Regions from separate parts of the Micromonospora sp. WMMC241 genome, predicted to be linked through region 2. Evidence: riboswitches for the same ligand, from Rfam matches in the RefSeq annotation. Region 2 holds a riboswitch; the other holds the start of a gene.
What was found. A riboswitch is a leader RNA that binds a small molecule or an ion and turns the genes downstream of it on or off. The one in region 2 is predicted to bind thiamine pyrophosphate.
Positions count from the first base shown of each region.

Region 1: linked by a shared signal. The riboswitch ahead of thiE (thiamine phosphate synthase) and the one ahead of O7598_RS06170 (ECF transporter S component) in region 2 are both predicted to bind thiamine pyrophosphate.

Region 1 is NZ_JAPZBF010000001.1:621,009-628,266, forward strand. It holds gene O7598_RS03105 (ABC-F family ATP-binding cassette domain-containing protein) at 1-1,193, shown strand, start outside; gene O7598_RS03110 (nucleotidyltransferase family protein) at 1,190-1,987, shown strand; gene O7598_RS03115 (aldo/keto reductase) at 2,016-2,978, shown strand; gene O7598_RS03120 (DUF559 domain-containing protein) at 3,249-4,160, opposite strand; TPP riboswitch at 4,279-4,390, shown strand; gene thiE (thiamine phosphate synthase) at 4,385-5,011, shown strand; gene thiO (glycine oxidase ThiO) at 5,005-6,135, shown strand; gene thiS (sulfur carrier protein ThiS) at 6,126-6,326, shown strand; gene O7598_RS03140 (thiazole synthase) at 6,323-7,102, shown strand; partial or broken gene O7598_RS03145 (thiamine phosphate synthase) at 7,147-7,258, shown strand, end outside.
Region 2 is NZ_JAPZBF010000001.1:1,273,252-1,280,509, reverse strand. It holds gene O7598_RS06180 (SIS domain-containing protein) at 1-430, opposite strand, end outside; gene O7598_RS06175 (alpha/beta fold hydrolase) at 427-1,263, opposite strand; TPP riboswitch at 1,342-1,448, shown strand; gene O7598_RS06170 (ECF transporter S component) at 1,525-2,115, shown strand; gene O7598_RS06165 (ABC transporter ATP-binding protein) at 2,209-3,648, shown strand; gene O7598_RS06160 (energy-coupling factor transporter transmembrane component T family protein) at 3,645-4,445, shown strand; gene O7598_RS06155 (hypothetical protein) at 4,592-5,152, opposite strand; gene O7598_RS06150 (MTH1187 family thiamine-binding protein) at 5,400-5,696, shown strand; gene gndA (NADP-dependent phosphogluconate dehydrogenase) at 5,803-7,245, shown strand; gene O7598_RS06140 (thioredoxin reductase) at 7,249-7,258, opposite strand, start outside.

The DNA.
Region 1 (7,258 bases), 650 kb from region 2:
CCCGGGACCGGCCGGTCCGCACCCTCTCCGGCGGCCAGCAGAAACGCTTCGCCCTGGAACTGCTGCTGCGCGGCCCGGACGAGGTGCTGCTGCTCGACGAGCCGGACAACTTCCTCGACGTGCCCGGCAAACGGTGGCTGGAGGCGCGGCTGCGCGAGTCCGGCAAGTCGGTGCTCTACGTCTCGCACGACCGCGAGCTGCTGGCGCAGACCGCCGACCGGGTGGTGGCCGTGGAGGGCGGCAGCGCCTGGGTGCACCCGGGCGGCTTCGCGAGCTGGCACGAGGCGCGGGTGGCCCGGCACGCCCGCCTCGACGAGCTGCGCCGGCGCTGGGACGAGGAACACCAGAAGCTGCGCGAGCTGATGCTGATGTACAAGCAGAAGGCCGCGTACAACGACGGGCTGGCCTCCCGGTACCAGGCCGCGCAGACCCGGCTGCGCAAGTTCGAGGAGGCCGGACCGCCGCCCGTACCCCCGAAGGACCAGGACATCCGGATGCGGCTGACCGGCGGGCGGACCGGCAAGCGTGCGGTGATCGCCGAGCAGCTCGAGCTGGACGGCCTGACCTACCCCTTCGACCTGGAGATCTGGTACGGCGACCGGGTCGCGGTGCTCGGCGCGAACGGGACCGGCAAGTCGCACTTCCTGCGCCTGCTGGCCCGCGGCGGCACCGACCCCGAACCGGGCAACACCCCGGTCGACGGCGCTGCCGCGCTCACAGCGGTCGCGCACGACGGCGTGGTCCGGCTCGGCGCCCGGGTCCGGCCCGGGCACTTCTCGCAGACCCACGACCGGCCGGAGCTGATGGAGAGGACGCTCGTCGAGATCCTGTGGCGGGGCGACGAGCACCGGGCCGGGATGGACCGGCACGCGGCCATGGGCGTGCTGTCCCGCTACGAGCTGGCCGGCCAGGGCGACCAGCGGTTCGGCACGCTCTCCGGCGGCCAGCAGGCCCGTTTCCTGGTGCTGCTGCTGGAGCTGTCCGGGGCCACGCTGCTGCTGCTCGACGAGCCGACCGACAACCTCGACCTGGCCTCCGCCGAGGCGCTGGAGGCGGGCCTGACCGCGTTCGACGGCACGGTGATCGCGGTCACCCACGACCGCTGGTTCACCCGCACCTTCGACCGGTTCGTGCTGTTCCGCGGCGACGGGGACGTGGTGGAGACGCCGGAGCCGGTCTGGGACGTCGGATGATCGACCAGGAGCTGACGGACCGGCTCTGCGCGGTCGACGGCGTGGTCGCGGTGGCGCTCGGCGGCAGCCGGGCCCGTGGCGAGCACCGGCCCGACTCCGACTGGGACGTCGGCCTCTACTACCGGGGTACGCCGGACCTGGCCGGCCTGCGCGCGATCGCCACCTCGATCGCCGACGGCCCGGTGGACCTCACCGCCCCCGGCGGCTGGGGCCCCTGGGTCGACGGCGGCGGCTGGCTGCGCGTCGGCGGGGCGGCGGTCGACTGGATCTACCGGGACCTGGACCGGGTGCACCGGGTCTGGGCGGACTGCCGGGCCGGCCGCTACACGGTGACCGTGCAGGCCGGGCACCCGCTCGGGTTCTACTCGCACGCGTACGCCGGGGAGGTGGCGCTCGGCCGGGTCCACGCCGACCCGACCGGCGAGCTGAGCGCGTTGCGCGCCGAGACCGTCGACTACCCGCCCGCGCTCGGCGCCGCGCTGGTGGCCGGCGGCTGGGAGACCGGCCTGCTGCTCGACGCCGCGGCCAAGGGCGCGTCCGGCGGCGACGCCGGTTACGTGGCCGGCTGCCTGTTCCGGGTGGTCGGGGTGCTCGCGCAGGCGCTGCACGGCCGGGCCGGGCGGTGGCTGGTCAACGAGAAGGGCATGCTCGCCTCCGCCGGTCGGCTGCCGGGCGCGCCGCCGGGTTTCGCCGAACGGGCGCAGACGCTGCTCGGCACGGTGGGGCGTACCCCGGCGGAGCTGGCGGCGACGGTGCGCGCCGCCCGCGCGCTGGCCGACGACGTCCTCGGCTGAGGCGCCGCCCGCGGCCGGCAGGCATAGGGTGGATCTCGTGAGTGAGATGACCTATCGCCGGCTGGGCGACTCCGGGCTCGTGGTCTCCGTGGTCGGCATCGGCTGCAACAACTTCGGCCGCAAACTCGACAGCGACGGCACCCGGGCGGTGGTGGACGCCGCGCTCGACGCGGGGATCAACTTCTTCGACACCGCCGACATCTACGGCGAACCCCAGGGCGGCTCGGAGGAACTGCTCGGTCAGGCGCTCAAGGGCCGCCGTGACGACGTGGTGGTCGCCACGAAGTTCGGCATGGACATGCACGGCGCCAACGGGCCGGACCACGGGGCCCGGGGCGCCCGCCGCTACATCGCCCGCGCGGTCGAGGCGTCGCTGCGCCGGCTCGGCACCGACCACATCGACCTCTACCAGATGCACGAGCCCGACCCGGGCACCCCGATCGACGAGACGCTCGCCGCGCTCGACGACCTGGTGACCGCCGGCAAGGTGCGCTACCTCGGCAACTCCAACTTCGCCGGCTGGCAGATCGCCGACGCGGACTGGACGGCGTCGTCGCAGGGGCACAGCCGGTTCATCTCCGCGCAGAACCACTACTCGCTGCTGGAGCGCGGGGTGGAGGACGAGGTGATCCCCGCCTGCGAGCGGTTCGGCCTCGGCATGCTGCCGTTCTTCCCGCTCGCCAACGGGCTGCTCACCGGCAAGTACAAGCGTGGTCAGCAGCCACCGGAGGGCAGCCGGCTCGCCGGCGGCGGCCGGTACGCCGAGCGGCTGGCCGCGGCGCGCTGGGACACCATCGAGGCGATCGAGACGTACGCGGCCGAGCGCGGGGTGAGCATGCTCCAGGTGGCCATCGGCGGGCTGGCCGCCCGGCCCGCGGTGACCTCGGTGATCGCCGGCGCCACCACGCCCGAGCAGGTACGCGCCAACGCCGAGGCGGGCACCTGGCAGCCCACCGACGAGGACCAGGACACCCTCGACGCCCTCCTCTGACCGTCCCGCGCGGCGTCGCCCGCGTGTGCGGCGTGCCCACGTGTGCGGCCTGGCCGCGTGGCTTCGCCACTCGGCGAAATGCCGCCACCCCTTTCGAGGCACCCATGGCGTTCCACCCACGGCCAGCGCTCGTCGTGAGTGGAACGCCATGGGTGCCAAAGGGGCGGTGAGACACCCATGGCGTTCCACCCGCGCTTGGTGCTCGCGGTGAGTGGAACGTCATAGGTGTGGGTGGGAGGCGCTGGCGTGGGCGGGGGACGCGTGCACGGGTCAGCGGGGCGGGGCGGGGGTGCGGCGTTCCGCGATGGCCTGACGGACCAGGGCGACCGTGGCCTCCGGACGGCGCAGCACGTCGTCGGCGGTGAAGCGGAGCACGATCCAGCCGGCCGAGCGGAGCGCGTTCAGGCGTGCCACGTCCCGCCGGAACCGGGCTCGTTCCCGATGCTGGTCGCCGTCGTATTCGACCGCGATGCGGAGCGCCGGCCAGGCCAGGTCCACCCGGGCCAGGAAGCGACCACCACCACGCACCTCGTGCTGGGCGGTGAGGGGGCCGAGCCCGGCGTCGAGGAGGAGCAGCCGCAGGCGGGTTTCCATCGGGGACTCGCTCAGCGGCTCGGCCAGCGCCAACACCTCACGCAGCAGCCGCGAACCCGGCCAGCCTGGTCGGTCGGCGGCGTAGGCCCGCAGGGCGGGGAGCTTCACCACCTGCCGACGCAGCAGCGCGTCCACAGCGACCAGGGCTTCCGCACGAGCACCCTGACGGCCGAGGTCGAAGGCGGTGCGCAGCGGGGTGGTGACCGGCAGCCCCGCGAACCAGCGGCGATCCGCACCGGGCAGTGGTGACCGCACGATCGACAGCCGAGGGTGCGGGCGCAGCCGGGCACCGGTCGGCAGGAGCACGGTGACCCGGTCGCCCCGGGCGAGCAGGTCGACACCGAGCAGCCAGGCCGCGCTGCGACCGGCCAGCGCGGCGCCTGGTGGCAGGCGCAACGCGACCGCGTCGCACCACATCCGGTGGTCGTCGGCACGAAGCCCGTCCCGGTGCACGTACACGTCCGGCAGCAGCCGGACCCAGGTCGGCCCACGCAGCATCGTCCAGGTCAGCAGCCCTCCGGAGACGGCACGGCTGCCTCGGAACGGCAGGTGGGACAGGCGCTGCGGGACACGGGCGGAGGTGGACATCCGGGCAGCGTGTCGTGATGGGACGGTCACCCGCTGACCCGGTCCGCCGAGTGGTGCCGTCCTGGGAAAAACCTCACCAGGTCTTCCGCCCGGCGGGGACGCGTCGTACGGTAGGCCGCAAGTGACCCACGGGAGCCCGGTGCGGACCGGGCTGAGAGGGGGGCTGACAGCCCCCGACCGTCGAACCTGATCCGGATAATGCCGGCGCAGGGAGGAGCGTTGCCGTGCCGTCCCTGGGACGACTGCATCTCATCACCGACACCCGGTCCGGGCGGGATCCGCTCGGCGTGCTGCGTGCCGCCCTGCCGGTGGCCCGCGCCGAACTCGTCGTGCAGGTGCGGGTGGCGGACGACGCCACCGATCGCGAGGCGTACGAACTGGCCCGCCGGGTGGTCGAGGAGTGCCGGCCGTACGGGGCGTGTTGCCTGGTCAACGACCGGCTGCACGTGGCGCTCGCGGTGGGTGCGGCCGGTGGGCACGTCGGGGCGGACGACCTGCCGGTGGCCGCCGCCCGGCACGTGCTCGGCGCCGGCGCGGTGCTCGGCGCGACCGCCCGCGAGCCGGACACCGCCCGGGCCGCGGTGACCGCCGGGGCCAGCTACCTGGGCGTGGGCCCGTGCCACACCACCACCACGAAGCCGGGCCTGCCCGCGCCGATCGGCCCGGACGGGGTACGCGCGGTCGCCGGGGCGGTGACCGTGCCGGTGATCGCCATCGGCGGGGTGACCGCCGCGTCGGTGCCGGCGCTGCGGGCCGCCGGGGCGTACGGGGTGGCGGTGGTCGGCGCGCTCAGCTCGGCGGCCGATCCCGCGCACGCCACCGCCGAGCTGCTCGGGGCGCTGACGTGTTAAGCGGGGCCCCCTCCTCTACCGAAAGCGTTAACAGGGGGCCCTTCCTTACCGAGGTGGGGGTGGTGGGGGCGGGGCCGGTGGGGCTGGCGATCGCGTGGCGGTGCGCGCAGCGAGGGCTGCGGGTGAGTGTGTACGACGACCGCCCCGGGTCCGGCGCGTCGCACGTCGCCGCCGGCATGCTCTCCCCGGTCGCCGAGGCGTACTTCGGTGAGCACGAGCTGACCGCGCTGCTCGTCGAGTCGGCGGCCCGCTGGCCCGGCTTCGCCGCCGAGCTGGCCGAGGCGAGCGGCGTCGACCCGGGCCACCGCACCGAGGGCACGCTGGTGGTCGGGCTCACCGCCGACGACCTGGCCGAGGCGGGGCGGCTGTGGGCGTACCAGCAGGGGCTGGGACTGCCGATCACGCCGCTGCGCCCGTCGGCGCTGCGCGACCGCGAGCCGGCGCTGGCCACCCGGGTGCGCGGCGGCGCGGTCGCGCCCGGCGACCACCAGGTCGATCCGCGGCGGCTGGTCGCCGCGCTGCGCGTCGCGGCGGAGCGGGCCGGCGTGGTGTTCCGGCCGGCACGGGTCGGCGCGCTGTCCGAGGTGGACGCGCGGGTCACCGTGGTCGCGGCCGGCTGCGGCGCGGCCGCGCTGACCGGGCTGCCGGTGCGGCCGGTGAAGGGGCAGGTGCTCCGGCTCCGCGCGCCCGCCGGCGGTCCACCGGGCTTCCGGCACGTGATCCGGGGGTACGCCGACGGCGACCCGGTCTACCTGGTGCCCCGGGACAGCGGCGAGGTGGTGGTCGGCGCGACCGTCGAGGAACGCGCGGACACCGAGGTCACCGCCAGCGGTGTGCTGCGGCTGCTCCGCGCCGCCGCCGAGCTGGTCCCGGAGCTGACCGAGTACGAGCTGGTGGAGGCGGTCGCCGGGCTGCGCCCGGGCACCCCCGACAACGCGCCGATCCTCGGGGCGTTGCCCGGCCGGCCCGACGTGCTCGCCGCGACCGGGCACCACCGGCACGGCATCGTCCTCACCCCGGTCACCGCCGACCTGGTCACCGAGCTGATCGTCACCGGCGAGCCGGATCCGGCGCTCGCCCCCTTCACCCCGGACCGGTTCGCGAAGGAGCACCTGTGGAACTGATCGTCAACGGCACGGGACGGACGCTGCCCGACGGCGCCACGGTGGCCGAGGTGGTCCGCGCGGTCACCGGGCAGCAGCGCGGCGTCGCGGTCGCGGTCAACGGCGAGGTGGTGCCGCGCGGCGGCTGGCCGGCGAGCGTGCTGCGCGACGGCGACCGGGTCGAGGTGCTCAGCGCCGCGCAGGGCGGGTGAGCGGGATGTCCGTGGAGATCGGCGGCGTCACGTTCGGCTCCCGGCTGGTGCTCGGCACCGGCGGCGCGGCCAACCTGCACGTGCTGGAAGCGGCGATCCGCGCCTCCGGCACCGAGCTGGTGACGCTGGCGCTGCGCCGGGTGGACACCACGCCGGGCGGGCCGGGCGGGCTGCTCGACCTGCTGGCGCGCTGCGGCGTACGGCTGCTGCCGAACACGGCCGGCTGCCGGACCGCGGTGGAGGCGGTGAAGACGGCGCACCTGGCCCGGGAGGCGTTCGACACCGACTGGGTGAAGCTGGAGGTGATCGGCGACGAGCGCACGCTGCTGCCCGACGGGGTGGAACTGCTGCGCGCCGCGGAGGACCTGGTCGCTGACGGATTCACCGTGCTGCCGTACACCTCGGACGATCCGGTACTGGCCCGCCGGCTGGCCGACGTGGGATGCGCGGCGGTGATGCCGGCCGGCTCGCCGATCGGGTCCGGTCTGGGCATCGGCAACCCGCACCACATCCGGCTGGTCCGGCAGGCCGTGGACGTGCCGGTGATCCTCGACGCGGGCGTCGGCACCGCCTCCGATGCCGCGCTCGCCATGGAGCTGGGCTGCGACGCGGTGCTGCTGGCCAGCGCCGTCACCCGGGCCGCCGACCCGGTGGCGATGGCCACCGCGATGCGGTACGCGGTCGAGGCCGGCCGTCTGGCGTACGGCGCGGGTCGCATCCCCCGCCGCGACCACGCCCTGCCGTCCACTCCCGACGAAGGTCGACCGGACCTGTGACGGCCTGTTCCGATCTTGGTACGAACGCGCCCATCCAGGGGCGGATGCGTACCAGGGTCCGTCGACGCCCGGGCGGGCTGGTGCTGCTGACGGATCGGCGGGTGGCTCGGCGGCCGCTGGCGGACGTCGTCGCGGCGGCGGTGGGCGGGGGAGTGC
Region 2 (7,258 bases):
TGATCGCCACCAGGGGATGCCCGCGATCCTTGACCACTGATGCGAACTCCACCATCGCCCCGTTCACCCCCGAGTTGGAGGCGAGCACGAACACGTCCTGCGGCCGGGTCGGGGCCAGCTCGTAGAGGCGGTGCGCCACCGCCGGCTCGCGTTCCAGCTTCGGGCCGAGCACGTCGGCCGGCTCGCCGCCGATCAGGACCAGGTCGCGCAGCGCGATCCGGTTGGTCGGCACCAGCCCACCGGCCCGGCCGGCGATCTCCATGGCGAGCGCCTCGGAGTGCCCGGTCCCGAACGCGTGCACCACCCCGTCGGCGCGGACCGACGCGGCGATCAGGTCGGCCGCCGCGGCCACGTTCTCCCGCTGCGCGGCGGCGACCCGCCGCATCGTCGACGTCACCGTTTCCAGGTACGCCTCGGCACTCACCGTCATGCTTCCGCCGTCCCCGAGGTCCGGGCGAGGATCGCCTCGGCCAGCGGGCCGGGGGCCTCGTCGGGGATCCAGTGGCTGACACCGGGCAGCACCACGAAGCGGTAGTCGCCGGTGACGTGCGCCGCGCAGGCCTCGGCGGCGGTCCGGCCGATCGCCACGTCCTTGTCGCTCCAGACGTACGTGGTCGGCACCGCCACCGGCCCGACCGCCTTCATGTCCGACCCGCTCATCGCGCGGTACCAGTTGAGCGCGGCGGTGAGCGCGCCCGGCTCCCGCATCGGCTCGGCGTAGCGGTCGACCGTGGCCTCGTCGCCGACGCCGCGCAGCAGCCGGCGCAGCGCGGCCCCGCGCAGCGCCAGCAGCACCTTCTCGGCCTTGCCCGGCATCCGGAACAGCGCCATGTAGGCCGACTTCGCCTTCTGCCGCGCGTCGGTGGCGAGCGCGTGCCCCATCGCGGCCGGGTGCGGCACCGACACCGCGGTCAGCGACCGCACCCGCTGCGGATGCGCCGCCGCCAGGCCCCAGGCCACGATCGCGCCCCAGTCGTGGCCGACCAGGTGGGCGGTGGTCACCCCGAGCGCGTCCAGCACGGCGGCCGCGTCGGCCACCAGCTCCGGGATCCGGTACGCCTCGACCGCGTCCGGCCGCGCGCCGGGCGAGTAGCCACGCTGGTCGAGCGCGTACGTGCGCAGCCCGGCGGCGTGCAGCGCGGGCGTCACCGCGTCCCACTCGCCGGCGTGCTGCGGGAAGCCGTGCAGCAGCAGGACGGGCTCGCCGTCCTCGGGGCCGCCGGTGTGTACGTCGAACGTCAGACCCCGCGCCTCGATCCGCATGATCGCCACCGTAGCCGACAGTCGCCCTGCTGGGCCCGGGGCCGCCGTCGGTGCTAGCGTCTGCCGTTGAGACAACTTCACATCCGACAGGGGAGCGCACAGCGCTGAGAGTGCGGGCCGGTGCCCGCAGACCCTCGAACCTGATCTGGGTAATGCCAGCGCAGGGAGTTCGGTCGACCTCCAGCCGCGCCGCAGTCCGGGCGTTTTCCGGGTGCGGCGTGCGTCTTCTCCTGGTTCCGCACCACGAACTGGGAGTCCGTCATGAACCACACCGACAGCAACCGCTGGCGTACCGTCGACATCGTCGTCGCCTCGGTCATCGCCGTCACCTTCGGCGTCGTCTTCTGGGCCTGGGGCCTGCTCTGGAGCGCCACCGACGCGGCGTTCGCGTTCTTTCCGCCGGCGCAGGCCGTGCTCTACGGCGTCTGGCTGATCCCGGCGGTGCTCGCCGGCCTGATCATCCGCAAGCCGGGCGCCGCGCTCTACTGCGAGACGGTGGCCGCGATCGTCTCCGCGCTGCTGGGCAGCCAGTGGGCCGGCATCGTGATCCTCCAGGGCCTGATGCAGGGCATCGGCGCCGAGCTGGCGTTCGCCGCGTTCCGCTACCGCTCGTTCAAGCTGCCGGTGGCGGTGCTGGCCGGCGCGCTGACCGGCCTCGGCGCGGCGATCTTCGACTTCGTCTACTGGAACAAGGCCTACGAGCTGACCTCCTACCGCATCCCCTACGCGCTGATCACCATCGTCAGCGCCACGATCGTCGCCGGCTTCGGCGCGTGGGTGCTCACCCGGGCGCTGGCCAACACCGGCGTCCTGGACCGCTTCCCCGCCGGCCGGGACCGGGCCCTGGTCTGACCGGTTCTCGCTGTCGATCATGAAGTTGACGGTGAATTCGGCGCGTTGTGGTGCCGCCAACTTCATGATCGACGAGGCAGAGGGGGTGGGGCCGTGAGCGGGGCGGTTCTTCGCGGGTTCGGGTGGCGGCACGGGGGGCGCCGGGCGTGGGCGGTGCGCGGGGTCGACCTGCGCGTCGAGAGCGGGGAGCGGGTCCTCCTGCTCGGGGCGTCGGGGGCGGGCAAGAGCACGCTGCTGGCGGCGCTGGCCGGGCTGCTGCCCGACGACTCCGGCGAGCAGGAGGGCACCGTCGAGATCGACGGGCTCGACCCGCGCAAGGCCCGCGAACGCGTCGGCGTGCTCTTCCAGGACCCGGAGACCCAACTCGTGATGGCCCGCTCCGGCGACGACGTCGCGTTCGGGCTGGAGAACCGGGGCGTGCCGGCCGAGGAGATCTGGCCCCGGGTGGACGAGGCGCTGCGCCGGGTCGGCTTCCCCTATCACCGGGACCGCCCGACCGCCGCGCTCAGCGGCGGCGAGCAGCAGCGGCTCGCCCTCGCCGGGGCGCTCGCGCTGCGGCCGGGGCTGCTGCTGCTCGACGAACCCACCGCCAACCTCGACCCGGCCGGCGCCACGCTGATCCGCCGCGCGGTCACCGCCGCGCTCGACCCGGACACCACGCTGATCCTGGTCGAGCACCGGGTCGCCGAGGCGTTGCCGCTGGTCGACCGGGTGGTGGTGCTGGAGCCCGGCGGCGGGGTGCGGGCCGACGGCCCACCCGAGGCGGTCTTCGCCGCCCACGGCGAGGCGCTGGCCGCCGCCGGGGTCTGGGTGCCCGGGCACACCGTGCCGCCGAGGCACGCCGGCACGCCGGCCGGCGACGTGCTGCTCACCGCCGACCGGCTCGGCCTGCCAACCCGGCTGGCCCCCACCGACCTTCGGGTACGCGCCGGCGAGGCGCTCGCCGTGCTCGGCCCGAACGGCGCCGGCAAGTCCACGCTGGCGCTGCTCCTGGGCGGCCTGACGCGCCCCGGCACCGGCACGGTCACCGCCTCCGCCGACCTGGCCGGCCGGGACGCGCGTACTCCCCCGCACCGATGGCGCGCGCCCGCGCTGGCCGGACGGATCGGTTCGGTCTTCCAGGACCCGGAGCACCAGTTCGTCACCGGCACGGTCCGCGACGAGCTGGCGCTCGGGCCGCGCCGGACCGGCCGGTCCGAGGCGGAGGTCACCGCCACCGTCGCCGCGCTGCTGGAGCGGCTGCGGCTGGACCGGCTCGCCGGCGCCAACCCGTACACCCTCTCCGGTGGCGAGGCGCGGCGGCTGAGCGTGGCGACCGCCCTGGCCACCGCGCCCCGCCTGCTGATCTGCGACGAGCCCACGTTCGGCCAGGACCGGCGCACCTGGCTGGAGCTGGTCGACCTGCTGGCCGAGCTGCGCGGCGCCGGCCACGGCGTGGTCACGGTGACCCACGACGCCGACTTCGTGGCCGCGCTCGCCGACCGGACGCTCACCCTGGACCGCCCCGCCGACCCGGGCGGGGTGGACCCGTGATCGACCTGGAACCGGTGGCCACGCCCGGTGCCCCGCTGGCGCGACGCAACCCGGTGGCGAAGCTGGCCGCCGCGATGGTCTTCACCATCGTGCTGGTGGCGACGCTGGACCCGGTCGCGCCGGCCATCGCCATCGCGGTCGAGCTGGCCGTGCTACCGCTGTTCGGCGTCCGCTACCGGGTGCTGGCCCGGCGGGCCTGGCCGCTGCTGGCCGCCGCCGGCGGCATCCTGGTCACGCTGGTGCTCTTCGCCGCCGACCGGTCCGGCCGGGTGCTCGTCGAGGCCGGCCCGGTGGTGGTCACCGAGGGCGTGCTGGTCACCGCGCTCGGGCTGGTGCTGCGGATGCTCGCGGTGGCGCTGCCCGGCGTCATCGTGTTCGCCACCACCGACCCGACCGACCTGGCCGACGCGCTGATCCAGAACGCGAAGGCACCGGCCCGGTTCGCCATCGGCGCGCTGGCCGCGTTCCGGCTGGTGCCGCTCCTCGAACAGGAGTGGCGGATGATCAGCATGGCCCGGCGGGCCCGGGGCGTGGACGCCGGCCGCAACCCGGTGGCCAAGCTGCGGCTCTTCGCGTCCACCGCGTTCACCCTGCTGGTCGGCGCGATCCGGCGCGGCACCCGGCTGGCGGTGGCGATGGACGCCCGCGGCTTCGATGCGGGCACCCCGCGTACGGTCGCCCGCCGGCAGCGGTTCACCCGAGCCGACGCGCTGCTCGTGATCGCCGCCGCCCTGCTGGCCGCCGCCGCCCTGACCACGAGCATCCTCCTGGGCACCTTCCGCCCCCTGATCGGCTGACCCACCCACCCCCTCTCGTCGATCATGAAGTTACCGGCACCCGTTGTCCGTTCCGACGCCGCCAACTTCATGATCAACGAGGTGGGTGAAGATCTTGGAAGGAAAGTGCCCCCATGGGGGCCGGAGACTTCCAAGATCTGCGGCGGTCAGCTGCGCCGGAAGGCGTAGAACCGGGTCTGACCGGCGGGCTGGCTGCGCCCCTTGAGCCTGCCCCCGCGGCTTCCGGGCGGCCCGGACTTCGGCGGCGCCGGACGGGTCGACGCGGGCTCGACCGAGATCGCGTCGGGCAGTGCCTCATCGGGCAGCACCGGCTCGGCCAACGCGCCGCCCGGCAACTCACCGGACGGAACCGGGCCGGGCCCGGGCACCGCGCCACCCGGCGACGCCACACCGGACAACGCCGGGCCAGGCACCGCACCACCCGGCGGCGCCACACCGGACAACGCCGGACCAGGCACCGCACCACCCGGCGACGCCACACCGGACAACGCCGGGCCGGGCACCGCACCACCCGGCGACGCCGCACCGGACAACGTGCTGCTCGGCGACGCCGCGCCGGGCAGGACCGGAGCGGGCGACGCGACATCCGGGAGCAGCGCCGCCGGGGTGGGCGGCGCCACGCCGAGCGCGTCGAGATCCGGCGGGGCGGGCTGCCGCCGGGGCGGCGACGGCTTGCGGGACTTCCTCGGGTTGCGCTTCGCGGGCATCCGCGGGCCTCCTGTCTGTCGGGCGCGCCGACCGGCGACGCGCCGAGCGGGTGCCCCGGTGCGATCCGACCACGACAGACACCGTCGACGACGGCGGCGGGAAGAGGATGCGGACGCCCGGAGCGGGACGGGTCCACGGCATCTGCGGCGGTGGACCGGGCTCGGAGGAAGGCGTCACTTACGCATGCCGACACGCTAGCCCGACGCGGACCGCTGCCGCACCCGAATTACTGGCACCATCGTCGGCATGCTGATCGCGTTCTCGATCACCCCGCTCGGCGTGGGTGAGTCCGTGGGTGACCTGGTCGCCGACGCCGTCCGGGTGGTCCGCGAGTCCGGCCTGCCGAACCGGACCGACGCCATGTTCACCACCGTCGAGGGCGAGTGGGACGAGGTGATGGCGGTGGTGAAACGGGCCGTCGACACCGTCGCGGCCCAGGCGCCCCGGGTCAGCGTGGTGCTCAAGGCCGATCTGCGCCCCGGGGTGACCGACGCGTTGACCGCGAAGGTGGCGCACGTCGAGGCGCGGCTCGCCGAGGGGTGAGACACGGCGCCACCGCCTCCTCACCCAGGGTCGAGGTGTGGTCCGCTCATGCCGCGACCGCGATACGGTCGCAGGACTGCAACGAGGACGAGAGGTGGCGGTACGCATGGCAGAACAGGCGACGGCGCAGATCGGGGTCACCGGTCTGGCGGTGATGGGTCGCAACCTGGCCCGGAACCTGGCCCGCAACGGCTTCTCCGTGGCGGTGCACAACCGAACGCCTGCCCGCACCCGCAGCCTGGTCGCCGAACACGGCGACGAGGGCACCTTCGTGCCGTCCGAGTCGCTGGCCGACTTCGTCGGCTCGCTGGAGCGGCCGCGCGCGGTGATCGTGATGGTCAAGGCCGGCGCGCCCACCGACGCCGTGATCGACGAGCTGATCCCGCTGCTGGAGGAGGGGGACATCGTCGTCGACTGCGGCAACGCGCACTTCGCCGACACCCGCCGCCGGGAGGAGGCGCTGCGCGCGCACGGGCTGCACTTCGTCGGCACCGGCGTCTCCGGCGGCGAGGAGGGCGCGCTGCGCGGCCCGAGCATCATGCCGGGCGGCTCGGCGGAGTCCTACCAGAAGCTCGGGCCGATCTTCGAGAAGATCGCCGCGCAGGTCGAGGGCGAGTCGTGCTGCCGGCACGTCGGGCCGGACGGCGCGGGTCACTTCGTGAAGATGGTGCACAACGGCATCGAGTACGCCGACATGCAGCTCATCGCCGAGGCGTACGACCTGTTGCGGGCCGGCCTGTCCGCGACCCCGGCGGAGATCGCGGAGATCTTCCGGGAGTGGAACGGCGGCGAGCTGGAGTCGTTCCTCATCGAGATCACCGCCGACGTGCTCGGCCACACCGACGCGGCGACCGGCAAGGCGTTCGTGGACGTGGTCCTCGACCAGGCCGAGCAGAAGGGCACCGGCCGCTGGACCGTGCAGAGCGCGCTGGACCTGGGCATCCCGATCACCGGCATCGCCGAGGCCACGTTCGCCCGGTCGCTGTCCGGGCACGCCGACCAGCGCGAGGCGGCCCGCCGGGTGTTCCCCGACGCCGGCGAGAAGTGGCAGGTGGACGACCGGGACACGTTCGTCGAGGACGTGCGCCGCGCGCTGCTGGCCAGCAAGATCGTCGCGTACGCGCAGGGCTTCGACCACATCCGCGCCGGCAGCCGGGAGTACGACTGGAACATCGACCTGGGTGGCACGGCCACCATCTGGCGGGGCGGCTGCATCATCCGGGCCCGCTTCCTGGACCGGATCAAGGAGGCGTACGACGGCGAGCCGGACCTGTCGACGCTGCTGGTGGCGCCCTGGTTCGCCGAGCGGGTCAGCGCCGGCGTGCCGGCCTGGCGGCGGGTGGTGGCCGACGCGGCCCGGGCGGGCGTGCCGGCCCCGGCCTTCGCGTCGTCGCTGGCCTACTTCGACGCGCTGCGCGCCGAGCGGCTGCCGGCCGCGCTGATCCAGGGGCTGCGGGACAACTTCGGGGCGCACACCTACCACCGGGTGGACCGGGCCGGCTCGTTCCACACGCTCTGGGCGGGCGACCGCTCCGAAGTGGAGGGCTGAGCCTCACCACGTG